3 regions of the Kushneria phosphatilytica genome follow, and region 2 is predicted to be linked to each of the others. Evidence: predicted binding sites of a transcription regulator. Region 2 holds the regulator's gene; each other region holds the start of a gene.
What was found. Region 2 encodes PhoB, which activates phosphate uptake and scavenging genes when phosphate is short. Its sites were predicted from a motif close to TGTCATANNNNTGTCANA; they were not measured.

Region 1 (4,954 bases), 740 kb from region 2:
TGATCGTGCTTGGTCCCGAGCGGCTTCCTACTGCCGCCCGGGCTGCCGGTCTCTGGATCGGACGCATTCGTCGCACCATTGGCAATGTTCAGCGGGAAATTTCCAGCCAGCTTGAAACCGAAGAGCTGCAGCGTCAGATGAAACAGAAGCGCGACCGGGTCGATCAGGGGCTGTCGAAGGTGCGTCGTGAAGTTGAAGGGCTGGGCGACAACTCGCGCCAATCCGATCCTTCTACACCTCGTGATGAAAAGGACGAGGCCGCCAGCGACGCGTCGAGCCAGCACGCTTCGCCAGAAGATACCGGCCCGATCTCTTCTGCCACCGACGATAATCGGGCTACTGCCGCCCCGGACGCCGACAGGAACGATACCCCCCGATGAGTCAGTCGCAGGATCCCGACGAACAGCAAACGCCACTGGTCGAGCATCTGATTGAGCTGCGCTCACGTCTGCTCAAGGCCATTATTGCCGTGGTCGTCGTGTTTGCAGCGCTGTATGCCTTCTCCAATCAGCTCTACGAGTTCGTGGCGCATCCATTGATGGCGCTGTTGCCCGAAGGGTCGCAGATGATTGCCACGGAAGTGGCCTCCCCCTTCCTGGCGCCGTTCAAGCTGACACTGATCGTGGCCCTGTTCGTGGCCATCCCCTTCGTGCTCTATCAGGCCTGGGCGTTCATCGCGCCGGGGCTTTACGTGCACGAGAAGCGGCTGGCGATTCCGATTCTGGCCTCCAGCGTGGCACTGTTTTACTGCGGCGCTGCTTTTGCCTATTACGTCGTCTTTCCGCTGTTGTTCAAGTTTTTCACCAACACCGCGCCCGAGGGTGTTCAGGTGATGACCGATATCAACGCCTATCTCTCCTTTGTGCTGAAGCTGTTCTTCGCCTTCGGCCTGGCATTCGAGATCCCGGTCGCCACCTTCCTGCTGATCCTGACCGGTGCGGTGACAGTCCAGTCTCTCTCCAGCAAGCGCCCGTATGTCGTCATCGGCTGCTTTGTCGTAGGCATGCTACTGACACCTCCCGATATTATCTCGCAGACGCTACTGGCAGGCCCGATGTGGCTACTGTTCGAGGTCGGCATCCTGTTCGGACGGCTGGTCCGTCACCCACGTGGTGGCCGTGATGAAAGTCGCCAGGAACAGGACGATGATAGCGCCTGACAAACAGCTGCCGATCAGACGCCAGTTGGCATCAGCGGTAGCGCTCATCCGCCGCCATGTCGATCAGGCGGTCCACCAGCCGGAAAACGCCGGTAGAGACCGTCTCCATGTTATCCGAAAGCAATGAAGCCGGCGTACTGAGCACCCGATGGACCGGATCAACGACGATCTCGTCCACGCTGCAGCTCTTGTGCAGGCCACCCATGGCGCTGATGGCACCGCTCAACTCGGCATCATGGCCTACCGTTACCGGAATGGCCTGCTCAAACAGACGTGGAATCAGTAGAGAGGCCATGCCCATCAGCGCGATTGGCCGATAGTCAGAAAAGAACGAATGCAGGCAGAGGGCCAGTTCTTCCTGCACACTCATGCCAATACCTTCACGCGCATAAGTCGACAACTGGCGGCTTATGCCGCCGCCCCCCGGAATGAGAATACCGGCATGGGCCTTCGGATCGAGCGCGCCAAGCGGCGCGACATCCCGGCTCACCAGACGCTTCGACTCTGTCAGCAGCGTCGTCTGCTCGTGTCCGTCATCATCACGAAAGGAGTTCGCATTCTGCTGATCGATCTCAGGCGCAAAACCATGCCAGGCGATACCACGCTGATCGAGTCGCCACAGTGCCAGTAGCGTATCCACGGGATCCGATCCATCTACACGCCCACAACCGGCCAGAACCACCGCAATCGGTTTTTTCATCTCATTGTCTCCTTCGCCACTCAACCGGCTTCCGCGCTATTGCTGGTGCTCGTTACGCCGTTTCCAACGTCGCAGCACGGGGACTGTTATACTGCCTGTCACCTGTCAATGCTGATCAAGTGGAGCGTTTTCGTGCCACACATGACCTTTCGTCAATTCCCTGCCACCCGCATGCGGCGCATGCGCAAGGATGATTTCTCGCGGCGCATGATGCGCGAAACCACCCTCACCGTGGACGATCTGATTCTGCCGATGTTCGTTCAGGAAGGCGAACAGCGACGTGATGCCATTCCTTCCATGCCGGGGGTTGAACGGCTCTCCCTCGATCTGCTGCTGGAAGAAGCCGCCGAGCTGAGTGAGCTGGGTATTCCCGCCATCGCTCTGTTTCCCGTGATTGATGCCGAGGGCAAGACCCTGCATGCCGAGGAATCCTACAATGCCAACGGGCTGATTCAGCGCAGTGTGCGCGCACTCAAGCAGGCCCATCCCGAGCTGGGCATTATTACAGATGTGGCACTGGACCCCTATACCAGCCACGGGCAGGACGGCATCCTCGATGATGAGGGCTATGTGCTCAACGAGCGCACCGTCGAAACCCTGATCAAGCAGGGTCTGTCTCATGCCGAGGCCGGTGCCGATTTCATCGCGCCCTCCGACATGATGGATGGCCGAATCGGTTCAATCCGGGAGGTACTCGAGCGCGAGGGCCTGATCAACACCCGCATCATGGCATACTCTGCCAAATATGCCTCACGCTACTATGGTCCCTTCCGTGATGCCGTGGGCTCTACGGCCAATCTCGGCAAGGCAGACAAGTCCACCTATCAGATGGACCCGGCCAACAGCGACGAAGCCATACACGAAGTGGCCATGGATATCAGCGAAGGTGCCGATGCTGTCATGGTCAAACCCGGCATGCCCTATCTTGATGTGCTGCACCGCGTCCGCAATGAATTGCAGGTGCCCACCTTCGTTTATCAGGTCAGTGGTGAATACGCCATGCATATGGCTGCCTTCGAGCGTGGCTGGCTCGATGAACGCCAGGTCATCATGGAATCACTGGCGTGCTTCAAGCGGGCCGGCGCCGATGGCATTCTGACCTATTTTGCCAAGCGTGCAGCCCAGTGGCTCAAGCAAGCGTGACCGGCCGTGCATGAGCCGGAGAGTGTCATCAGTTCGTCATCCGGCTCATGCAGACTGACCGCCTCGTTGTGCGCCCGGAATTAATCCGGGGGCAGGCTTATCGCCAGATCAATGGAGAGACAGCGTCATGGCAGCCAGTTCGGCCAATGAAACGGATTATCAGGGCGAAGCCGGGGAAAGCACCACGACGGGGCTGCGCATCAATCGCAGCAAGACCGGGGTACGCGCTTCGACGCCATCTGACAATATTCCCGAGCTTGATGATCCGCGGCTGTACTTCAATCGCGAACTCTCCACCCTGCAGTTTCATATCCGTGTCCTGGAACAGGCGCTCGACGAGAGCCACCCCCTGCTGGACCGACTGATGTTCCTGCTGATTTTTTCCTCGAATCTCGATGAGTTCTTCGAGATTCGTGTGGCCGGGCTCAAGCACCGGATTGCATTCGGTCACGAGGAACCCAGTGTCGATGGCCACTCCCCCTCATCGGTCTTTGCCGAAATCGCACGCCTGGCGCACGAGCAGGTCGAGCGCCAGTACCATATTCTCAACAATCACCTGATACCGGCGCTCGCAGATCAGGGCATTCATTTTCTGCGCCGTACTCAATGGACCAAAGCGCAGCAGGCGTGGGTGCATGAATATTTCGACGATGAGATCATGCCAGTGGTCAGTCCCATCGGGCTCGATCCCTCTCATCCGTTTCCACGACTGGTCAACAAGAGCCTCAACTTCATTGTCGAACTCGAGGGGCACGATGCCTTCGGCCGCACCGGTGGCATGGCCATCATTCCCGCGCCGCGCTCGTTGCCACGCCTGATCCGCGTACCCGACTCGCTGGGTCGCGAAGGATGTCAGGAATATGTCTTTCTCTCGTCAATGATTCATGCGCATGCCAGCAAGCTGTTCCCCGGCATGACCATCCGTGGCTGCTACCAGTTCCGCCTCACGCGCAACGCTGATCTCAGCGTGGACACCGAAGATGTTTCCGACCTGGCCTCGGCGCTCAAGGGGGAACTGCTGGCCAGACGCTATGGCGATGGTGTGCGCCTGGAGGTCGCCAACAACTGCCCCGAGCATCTCAGTGACTTCCTGCTCGCTCAGTTTCGGCTGGATCGTCGTGATCTCTATCTGGTCGACGGACCGGTCAATCTCAGCCGCCTGATGTCGATGATCGGTGACAGCGATCGCCATGACCTGCGCTATACCCCCTTCACGCCGGGCCTGCCGAAGGTTCTGAAAAGCGATGAAAGCCTGTTCGATATCATTACTCGCGAGGATGTCCTGCTGCTGCACCCGTGGGAGTCGTTCAGTGTTATCGAGAACTGGCTCGCAGAAGCGGCACGCGATCCCAATGTACTGGCCATCAAGCAGACGCTCTATCGCACCGGAGCCGACTCGGGCGTAGTCAATGCCCTGGTCGATGCGGCACGTAACGGCAAGGAGGTCACGGTCGTTATCGAACTGCGTGCACGCTTTGATGAGGCCGACAACATCGCACTGGCATCACGGTTGCAGGAAGCCGGTGCCAATGTCATCTATGGGGTGATGGCCTACAAGACCCACGCCAAGATGCTGCATATCGTGCGTCGTGAATCCGGCCAGATCCGACACTACGCCCACATGGGCACCGGCAACTATCATGCCAAGACAGCACGACTGTATACCGATTACAGCCTGATGACGGCACGCGAAGCGCTCTGTGAAGATGTGCATCACGTCTTTCAGCAGCTTTCGGGAATGGGCGAACCCCGCCATACCGAGCACATTCTGCATGCGCCCTTTATTCTGCACAGCCGCCTGATCGAGATGATTGATCGTGAGGCGCGCAATGCGCACAAGGGGCGCAAGAGCCACCTCATCATCAAGTGCAACTCGCTGACCGAGCCACAGCTGATCCGAGCGCTTTATCGGGCCTCGCAGGCCGGAGTGCAGTGCGATCTGATCATTCGTG
Region 2 (4,954 bases):
GCAATGATGCATCGGCGCTCAGGGCGCTGACGGGTTCCGATGTCAGCGTTCACTATCTGGTGCTCGATCATCCGGCTCGCTGGGCAGGGCAGCCGGTGGTGCTGCAGTTGCTCGATGAGAAGCAGCGTGCCTGGCATGCCGGGGTGAGCCAGTGGGGCGATCGCCACCATCTCAATGACACCTCGATCGGTATCGAAATCGTCAACGAGGGCTATCACGAGACGCCGGCAGGACGCGTCTGGTCACCGTTTTCGGAAGATCAGATCGAGCTGGTCATTCGGCTGGCACAGGATATTGTCAGGCGTTACCACATCGATCCGGCTCATGTGCTGGCCCATGGTGATGTCGCACCAGGACGCAAGGTCGATCCCGGGCCGTTCTTTCCCTGGCGACGATTGCATGAAGCAGGTATCGGTGCCTGGCCGAGGCCTTCAGCCGTGATGCGCTGGCGTGAGCGGTTTCAACAGCATCAGCCTGATGGCGCGTTGATGCATCGGGCCCTGGCCGCCTGGGGCTATGCCGTGCCGGACAGTCATGATGCTCAAGCCCTGCAGCCGGTGATCCGGGCCTTTCAGTTGCATTTTCGTCCTACCGAAGCCCGGGGAGTGATCGATACCGATACTGCTGCGAGGCTGTTTGCGCTGATTGAACGCTATCAGGGGCGGGCGACTGCGATGGCGCTTCTGGAAGCATGAATTATCCACAGCCGGTTGATCCTCAACCGGTTGTGGATAATCGTAAGGGATTGCCGTTTCAGTCCCGAAGCCGGGCGTTGGAGGGCTCGGACAGGGCGGTGCCGGTGGTGGCCGGGCTCAGACGGGCTGCCGGTAGTATGCAGCGGAATTCGGCACCATCGCCCGGGGTGCTTTCGATCTCGAGCCGAGCGTCGTGTCGAAACAGCACGTGTTTGACGATAGCCAGCCCCAGACCGGTGCCGCCACTGGCCAGCGAACGGCTCTTGTCGATGCGATAGAAGCGTTCGGTCAGACGATCGAGATGCTGGGGTTCTATGCCATCGCCATCATCGATCACCGACAGGGCACCATCACCGCCTTCCCAGGGTTGATAGCGTAGCGTGATGGTGCTGCCCTCGGGCGTATAGCGCACGGCGTTATAAACCAGATTGGACAGTGCGCTGGCCAGCTCCTGCTCATCGCCATAGAACCAGCGATCATCTTCGATGTCGGTATGAAAATGGTGGCTACCTCCGGCCAGAGCCTCTCCATCGATGACGGCCTGGTGACAGAGTGCGGCGATCGAGATGGGCCGGTCGCTGTCATGACGATCGGCGGTCTCCAGTCGAGCCAGCGTCAGCAGATCGCTGACCAGGCGCTGCATGCGATCGGTCTGGGCCTCCATCTGGGTGAGACCCCGCACCAGCCGCTCGGGCAGGTTGTCGCGATGATCAAGCCAGGTTTCGAGATAGCCGGCCAGCACGGTCAGGGGCGTGCGCAGCTCATGCGAAACATTGGCGACAAAATCGCGTCGCATCATTTCCAGCCGATGCAGGCGGGTGATATCGCGGATCACGATCAGACGCTCGTTATCGCCGAACAGGGTGATCTGAACTTCCAGCATCATGTTGTCGCGGATCGGAGAGGCCAGGGTTAACGGCTCGCGATAGTCGTTGCCACGGAAGTATTCGATGAAGTGGGGATCACGCAGATAGTTGGTGAGATGCTGGCCCCGGTCATGATGGGGTTCAAGCTCGAGCAGTCGCTGGGCGGCACTGTTCCACCAGTCCAGATTGCCGCTGGAGTCGAGCATGATCACGCCTTCGCGCATCGCCTCGCTGGACTCCTGCACCCGATTGATGACCGAACGCAGCCGCCCCTGCATATGGCGCTGGCCCTTCTGATAGCGGTAGAGGCGGTCAAACAGATCGCCCCAGACCCCTTCACCGGCCGGCGGTGACTGTTCGACCGGCGCTTCCAGCCAGACATAGAGCTTTCTGAGATGGCGCAGGGTAAAGGCCATGTGAACCGCCAGTCCCAGCGCGATCCCCCAGCCAGGGTAGCCGATCAGCCAGCCCAGCAGGCCGAAACCGAGTACCAGATAGGCGAGTCGCCAGAGTTCATTGATCCAGTAATGCACGCGTGTCCGTCGCTATCAAACGATGGATGAAACCCTCAACGAGTCGAGAAACGATAGCCCGTGCCTCGCACCGTCTGCACCAGCTGCTGATGATCATCGCCCAGTGCCTTGCGCAGTCGACGGATATGAACATCAACCGTTCGCTCCTCGACATAGACATTACCGCCCCACACCTGATCGAGCAGCTGGGCGCGCGTATAGGCACGTTCCTGATGGGTCATGAAGAATTGCAAAAGCCGATATTCGGTCGGACCGATCTCAAGTGACTGGCCATTGATACTGACCCGGTGACTGGCAGGGTCCAGCGCCAGCCCGTTGATCTCGACCGTTTCTTCCACGCCACGTGGTGTCGTACGCCGCAGGACGGCCTTGAGCCGGGCGACGAGTTCACGCGGTGAAAAGGGTTTGGTGATGTAATCGTCGGCACCACTCTCCAGCCCCTGAATCTTGTTGTCCTCTTCACTACGAGCAGTGAGCAGGATGATGGGGACTTCGCGGGTGGTTTCATCGCGTTTGAGCCGGCGGGCCAGCTCGATGCCACTGGTGCCCGGCAGCATCCAGTCGAGCAGGATCAGATCGGGATGTTCATCCACCACCCGGGCGTGTGCCTGCTGGGCATTCTCGGCCTCGATAATGCGGAAATCTGCCATTTCGAGGGCAACGGCGATCATTTCGCGAATCGAGGCCTCATCATCGACGATCAGCACGGTTCGGGACATGCGTCATACTCCGGCAAACGAACGTGACAACTCGGTGACGATTTAACCGGTGAGCGATGACAGTATTGTGACAGCCGGTGTGCTGTCCAGCGCAGGTGTCCTCAGGGCGTCGGCCAGGTCGCCAGTACCACCCCGGCGAACAGCACCACACCCACCCAGTGATTGTTGAGAAAGGCCGCAAAGCAGCCCTCTCGGGTGCGTCCCCGGGTCAGCCATTGCTGATAGCCAAAGATTGCGGCGATGGCCACCAGTGCCAGCCAGTAGAAGCCGTTAAGCCCGGCCAGACCGCCGACCACGGCCAGCAGTACCAGCATCAGGGTTTGCAGCGCGCCCAGAATCATCAGATCGAAGCGGCCGAAGATGATGGCGGTCGATTTGATGCCGATTTTCAGGTCGTCATCGCGGTCCACCATGGCGTATTGGGTATCGTAGACCTGAGTCCATACCAGTCCGGCGGCAAACAGCCACCAGGCGATGGCGGGCACCGTCTGCTGTTCGGCCCCGAAGGCCATCGGGATGCCCCAGCCGAAGGCAGCGCCCAGCACGACCTGGGGAAAGTGGGTATAGCGCTTCATGAACGGATAGGTGGCTGCCAGGGCCGCACCGCCCAGTGACAGGGCAATGGTAAAGAGATTGGTGAAGCAGACCAGCACGAAGGAGAGAGCGATCAGTGCAGCAAACAGTGTCAGTGCCTCGCGTTCGCTGATGCGCCCGGTCGCCAGCGGACGCTCGCGGGTGCGTCTGACATGACCGTCAAAGTTGCGATCGGCGTAGTCGTTGATCACGCAGCCGGCAGCACGCATCGCGTATACGCCAGCCACGAAGATGATCAGATTGGTACGCTGAGGCAGGCCATCGGCCGCCAGCCAGAGCGCTGCAAGGGTCGGCCACATCAGAAGCCAGGTGCCGATCGGGCGATCCAGCCGTGTCAGGCGCAAAAAATCGGGAATACGTTGCAGCGCAGTACGAGCGGTCATGCGTTCTCCATGATCGGGGCGGGCGGACGTGGATGACGTTGCGATTCCTGCCGGGATTCACTGATTTCGGCCGAATCGTCATGCATGAGATCGGCCAGCGCGGGCAGAAAACTCTCCTGGACCAGTAATCGACAACGGGGATGCCGGAAGACCGAGCGTCGGGTCCAGATGCCCTGGTGTCCGGCGATCTGCAAGGAATGATCCGTCAGTTCGATGGCGGAGCGTGTGACATCAGGATGGCTGAACAACCAGTGTCCCAGCGCCTTGCGACCCAGCAGACGCACTTCGCGGGGGAGTTCTCCAAGTGGTACGACACTGCGCGCGGCAATCAATGGAACATCGGCATATTCGAGGGTCACTTCACGAATCCAGGCCAGCCGGCGCTGTGGCAAGGCGAGTCTTCTCGCCTCATCAAGTGTCGGGGGAGCCGCGTGCTCGGCATGGATTTTTACCGTGATCGGCCCTTTGACCCGGTCTGCCAGTCGAGCGGTCAATGACCCCCTGGCGCCCAGCCAGCGCTGCCAGTGAGGCGAGAGCTGCACCGCTGCCACTGCCAGTGGGCGCCACTGGCGCAGCACCAGGGGGCTGGCGGGCATGTCTTGTGATGATGGGATCATGTAAGGCTCGATTCTGCCGATAAGAGCGAAGACAAGTGGTTTCGGCCTGCGATACGGCCTGTCATCGTCATCCGTTCGACGAGGCAACGCAAGGTGATGCTGGCGCTCGATACGAGGACATTGCTAGGCTATGCGTCGTCGAACGCTGTTCGATTGTGAAGGATACCCTGCCCGACTCCTGTCGGACAGCTGTCATGAGCCTTGCGGTCATGATGGAAAACAACAAGCCAGGTGTCATTCACGCCTGAATTGCCCAACCCAGGAGGCGCTATGCGCAAACCAGAACTTGCTGCCGCCATTGCGGCTCAGGCAGATCTTTCCAAGGACAAGGCCGGTCAGGTCCTGAACGCCATTCTCGAAGAGATCAGCTCCAGCGTGGCTCGCGGTGAAGATGTCACGCTGATCGGCTTCGGTTCATTTACCGTACGCGAGCGTGCGGCACGTACCGGCAAGAATCCGCAAACCGGTCAGACGCTGGAAATCCCTGCCAGCCGTACCGTTGCCTTCAAGCCCGGCAAGGCGCTCAAGGATTCGATCAACTGATCGA
Region 3 (4,954 bases), 730 kb from region 2:
GACGCACCTGCCCCTTGGTCACCTGTGTGGCATCGTCACTGGCCGGCCAGTTGCCCGGATGCTGAATGTTGATGAACAGCGCCGTTCGATCCGGCGTCGCAAAGATCCCGGTCACCTCACAGGCATTGGGGCCCACGGCAAATCGCCTGAGCTGCTGGCCTGTCTGACGGGTGTCGCCGCGCGCCAGGGCCCCCGGCACGATCGCCAGTACCTGGTCATTGGTGGCCTGAGCCACGGCATTGTCGCGCCCCTTGTCGATGCCATTGTCGGTTTCGATCCAGAGGATACCTTCACCATTCTCCCCGCGCTCATCGAACCAGAGTCCATCGGGGCTGGCGAACTCATTGGCCTCGGTCAATCCGGAGCGATTGATCTCATTACCTGCGCCGGCCGGAGCACCGAACAGGAAGACTTCCCACTCAAAGCGATTCGCCCTGTCCGTTTCACGCCAGCGCATGACCTGCCCGAAATTGTTGTCCGGGCGCGGATTGGCAGCATTGACCGGCGCCGTATCAAAACCGGCACCGAGGGCTCCGAGCCCGGCAGCGCCATCGGTAAAGGTCGGCTCGGTGTCCTGGGCGGTACGATCCGAGTTATTGGTCAATGACATGTAGACATCGCCGGAGCCCGGATCGACGGTTCCCCACTCGGGTCGGTCCATGGGCGTCGCGCCCAGCAGATCGGCGGCATCGCAGGTATTGATAATGATGCCGGCCTGATCGCCGAACACCTCTCCCAGGGTGCGCTCGCCATTGGGGCCACCCCCGGGGATCTCACTCTCCGGCGTCAGGGCCAGCCAGTCGCCGCTGCCATCCTCGTTGAAACGCGCTACATGAAGCGTCCCTTCATCCAGATAGCTGGCACCGATGCTCTGACGGTCGTAGTGCTCGCCCGGACGGTTGGCATCACGCGCATCCCAGCGCTTTTTCGAGACAAACTTGTAGATGTACTCGTTGCGAGCGTCATGACCGGTATAAAAGGCCAGTGGCTCGCCTTCGACGACCCGTCCGGGCCAGCAGCCCTCATGCCGGAAACGTCCCAGAGCGGTCCGCTTGTAAGCCCGGCTATCGCTGTCGTAGGGATCAATTTCCACCACATAACCGAAAGCCCGCGCTTCGTTGCGATAATCCTCCCGGGCACTGGCGCCACGAGGCGTATTGTCGAAGCGGCTGAACTCACCCTCCTGCCCCTGTTCAGCGGTCTCCCAGCCATAGCGCCCGCGCCCGGTGGGCATCCCGAGGCGCTTCTGATCGGCCGTTCGCTCACCGCTGTTGGTAAAGACCTCGGGCCAGTTTTCCTCGCAGGTCAGATAGGTCCCCCAGGGCGTATGGCCACAGGCACAGTTGTTGTTGGTACCACGCACCCGAGTGCCATCCGGCGACCAGGCGGTCATCACCATCTCGCTGCCACGGACCGGACCGGCCAGTTCCATGGACGTCGCCGAGGTAAACCGCCGATTGTGTCGATCCCCGGTGACCGGCGCCCAGTGTCCATCGGCATCGCGTCGAATGCGTACCACGCTGACACCATGGGCATTGATCTCGGTACGGACTTCATCAGCCGGCCGCGCCCCCTGTTTGGGGTTGGTGGCACCATTGCTCGGTGCCCACAGGGCGCTCTGATCGATGTACTCGTGATTGACGACCAGCAGGAAATCGCTCGAGGCCTGTTCAGGGTCCAGAGGGAAATGGTACATGCCATCGTGGTGCATGCCCGTTGCCCGGGCCTGAAGCTCGGGTGTCAGTGAGAGATCGGGCGACCAGGCGGTGCCGTCAGTGGTCAGCGGTGTCCCCCAGGGGATCAGGACCTGAGCGCGATAGCCCGGTGGTACCACCACGGCATCGGTCATCGAACCGGGAATCGATTCGAAACCCAGACTCAGCGATTGCCCGCTGGCCGCCGCGGTTGCTGCACGCACGGCACCTGGCAGGCCAAAACCGGCGAACAGGGTTGCCGCAGCAACGCCAAGGCCTCCCTGCATGACCCGGCGGCGGGACATGCGGCGATCCAGAATGGTGGAAAACGGCGTGTTCCGACTGAGATTATGGTTATCGTGATTCTCGATTTCGGCACTCATGGGTACTCCCCGGCGATAGTGTGGATAACACGGTCCTGATCCACCTACGCTAGGCGCGAGGCATGACATTCTGGTGACGCCGCCATGCCGAGCCGGGTGCTCACCGCTCGGCATGGCCATGTCTCAGGCCGGTACTCCCGCCGTTGTCGAGCCGCTCAACGATGCTTTCGCCAAGCGTTCTGCGGCATCCAGCAGCACGCTTCGGGTCTGGGCCCAACCCAGGCAGCCATCGGTGATCGATACGCCATGCTGGAGTTCGTCACTCAACGCCTGTCGACCGGCTTCCAGATGGCTCTCGATCATGACACCCGTCAGCGCCTGCTGCCCTGCCAGACGCTGCTCGATCACCTGCTCGAGCACTTCGGGTTGACGAAAGGGATCCTTGCCGCAATTGGCATGCGAACAGTCGACCATCAGCGAGGGGCGATGGCCGGCCAACTCGAGCGCCCGACAGGCTGCTTCGACACTTTGAGCGTCACAATTGGGTCCCTGGCGACCTCCCCGTAGTACCGGATGGGTATCGGGGTTGCCGGCTGTCTCGATCACTGCCGGGCCGCCCTGCTCATCGACACCGAAGAATCGATGACCGTGCGCGCTGGCGGTCATGGCATCCAGCGCCACACCCAGGCCACCATCAGTGCCGTTCTTGAAGCCCAGCGGAGCCGGAAAACCACTGGCCAGTTCCCGATGTACTTGTGACTCCGTCGTACGTGCCCCGATTGCCGCCCAGCTCACCAGGTCATCGATGTAGGCCGCTGTCATCGGCTGAAGCAGTTCGGTGGCAATCGGCACGCCGAGCGCAGCAATATCGCGCATCAGTCGTCGTGCACGCCACAGTCCGGCCGCCATGTCATCGCGACCGTCGAGATCAGGATCGTACGCAAACCCCTTCCATCCCACCGTCGTCCGCGGCTTTTCGATATAGACGCGCATCACCAGCAGTAATTGCTCGCCGACCTGGTCGTTCAGATCCTTCAGATGATGGGCATACTCCATCGCCGCATGTTCATCGTGAATCGAACAGGGCCCCGTGACGACCAGCAGACGGGTGTCGCTACCATGAATGATGCGACGAATGGCATGCCGTTGCCGGGCGATTTCACGAGTGGTGGCAGTCGTTAGCGGTAGCTCGCGCTTCAATTCAGCACTGGAGGGCAAGGCTGCCCGGGCAGTACGAGCGGAACAGGTGGATTCAACGGGAGTAGCAAGAGTCGACATCAGGGCGCTCCGATATGTCAGGCGCCGTTGTGATTCAGCACAACGACGCGAGGATTCGTGGTTGCAGTGGACAGGCAGGGCTTACGCGCCCGAAAGAGCGCCAGGTGACAAACGACCAGCGAAACAGGCGGTTGAAGGCTGGGTTGTAATAACGCATGGCTCTCGCTCCGTAATGGCCTTGAAGGGCGTGATACAAAAAACCCCCGGTGGCTGGCTGCCGACCGGGGGTTTTCCTTGAGGTGGGCAGCCTGATCGCTTTCAGGCACACCCGATTGACTCAGGCGTGCCTGATACCAAACCAATAGCTGCCAAAATAACCGACATGATCCGTACACGCCGCCCATCGCCTGCCAGTAGAGGCCAGGGATTCGGGATGGGTAGCTGAATGTTGCGACATGATCATGTTCCTGCTGCGAAATTCACGTTCATTACTGCGTGCTCAAGGCATTCAAAACTTGAGGATGCCATTACCGTCACTGAAAGTATTACAGCTCATGCCAGAGGAACAAACCCGGCAGGGCTGCCAGCAGCGCCACCATGACCAGCGCCACGACCATCAGTACGGCAAGCAGTTTCTCGTGGCGCTCACAGCGCCGGTGAAGACGGCGAAACAGGGACATTCGTGAACTCATGAGTTCATCTCCGTTTGATACATCCATGCTTCTTCAGCAGTCACCGAGCACTGCCCGAGCGTTACCTGTTATTACCTTTACTGCACATGACGCCCGCCGTCAACGGGTAGAACGGCACCAGTCATGTAAGCATTGTCCAACAGGTAGCGTACACTCTGCCAGATCACACCGGGCCCGGGCGGTGTCGGCATCAATGATCCGCTCCGAAGCGGCACCGATCCCCCGGACACCTCACTCTCGTCGTGCATGATGGCTGCCGGCGCGATGGCATTGACCTTGATGTCGGCACCAAACAGTGCGGCAAATGATCGTGTCAGGCTTTCCAGGCCAGCCTTGGTCGCGGCATAGGCGACGTGCCGGCTTGCCCCTCGGGTTGCGACGAAATCGGTCATGTGGATGATATCGCGCATCGGCTCGCTACAGGCCATCAGCAGTGACTGCACATGCAGATTGATCAGGTAGGGGGCCTGCATGTGGAGATGAAACATGCGCTCGAAGGCGGCACCGGCCTGCTCATCGAAGCGGTCGGCTTCCCTGAGCGAAGCATTGTGAATCACGGCTCTCAGCCGCGGAGTATGCGCCTTCAGAGCATCAATAAACGCCATGATGCCGGCTTCGCTGGAGAAATCTGCTGGTAGCGCCGTGACACCACGACGACGCAGCGCTGCTACCGCTTCGCGCTCACGCCGGTAGGTGATAATGACCGGATGACCATCATCCTGCAGTCGTTCGGCACAGTAGCGCCCCAGCCGCTGGGCACCTCCGGTAATCAGAATCGGGGCCTGACTCATGCCTGACCACCCTGATCGGGCTGACGGGGCGCATAGCTGAAGACATCAGAGAAGACGCGCTCGGTCAGCGGCTCCAGCGCTTCGAGTGTATCTACCACGGCATAGACCATGCCGGGTGATCCGGCGATGAAGATGTTCGCTTCTCGCGTACTGCCGACCCGCTCATGCAGGGCACGGTCGATACGCTCCACGACCCCATCGAAATCCTCTTCGCCCGGCAGTTCCACAACTGGCGT

Region 1: the regulator PhoB is predicted to act here: its motif matches at 3,026-3,043, upstream of ppk1 (polyphosphate kinase 1).
Region 3: the regulator PhoB is predicted to act here: its motif matches at 2,139-2,156, upstream of FY550_RS12960 (PhoX family protein).

What each region holds. Positions count from the first base shown of each region.
Region 1 covers NZ_CP043420.1:2,812,642-2,817,595, forward strand. The annotation lists gene tatB (Sec-independent protein translocase protein TatB) at 1-380, shown strand, start outside; gene tatC (twin-arginine translocase subunit TatC) at 377-1,159, shown strand; gene FY550_RS12945 (type 1 glutamine amidotransferase family protein) at 1,191-1,859, opposite strand; gene hemB (porphobilinogen synthase) at 2,001-3,002, shown strand; gene ppk1 (polyphosphate kinase 1) at 3,130-4,954, shown strand, end outside.
Region 2 covers NZ_CP043420.1:3,551,120-3,556,073, reverse strand. The annotation lists gene FY550_RS16505 (N-acetylmuramoyl-L-alanine amidase) at 1-695, shown strand, start outside; gene phoR (phosphate regulon sensor histidine kinase PhoR) at 754-2,094, opposite strand; gene phoB (phosphate regulon transcriptional regulator PhoB) at 2,130-2,813, opposite strand; gene ubiA (4-hydroxybenzoate octaprenyltransferase) at 2,915-3,790, opposite strand; gene FY550_RS16485 (chorismate--pyruvate lyase family protein) at 3,787-4,386, opposite strand; gene FY550_RS16480 (HU family DNA-binding protein) at 4,678-4,950, shown strand.
Region 3 covers NZ_CP043420.1:2,818,169-2,823,122, forward strand. The annotation lists gene FY550_RS12960 (PhoX family protein) at 1-2,077, opposite strand, end outside; gene FY550_RS12965 (3-deoxy-7-phosphoheptulonate synthase) at 2,201-3,295, opposite strand; gene FY550_RS16910 (hypothetical protein) at 3,781-3,927, opposite strand; gene folM (dihydromonapterin reductase) at 4,005-4,718, opposite strand; gene FY550_RS12975 (FAD-binding oxidoreductase) at 4,715-4,954, opposite strand, start outside.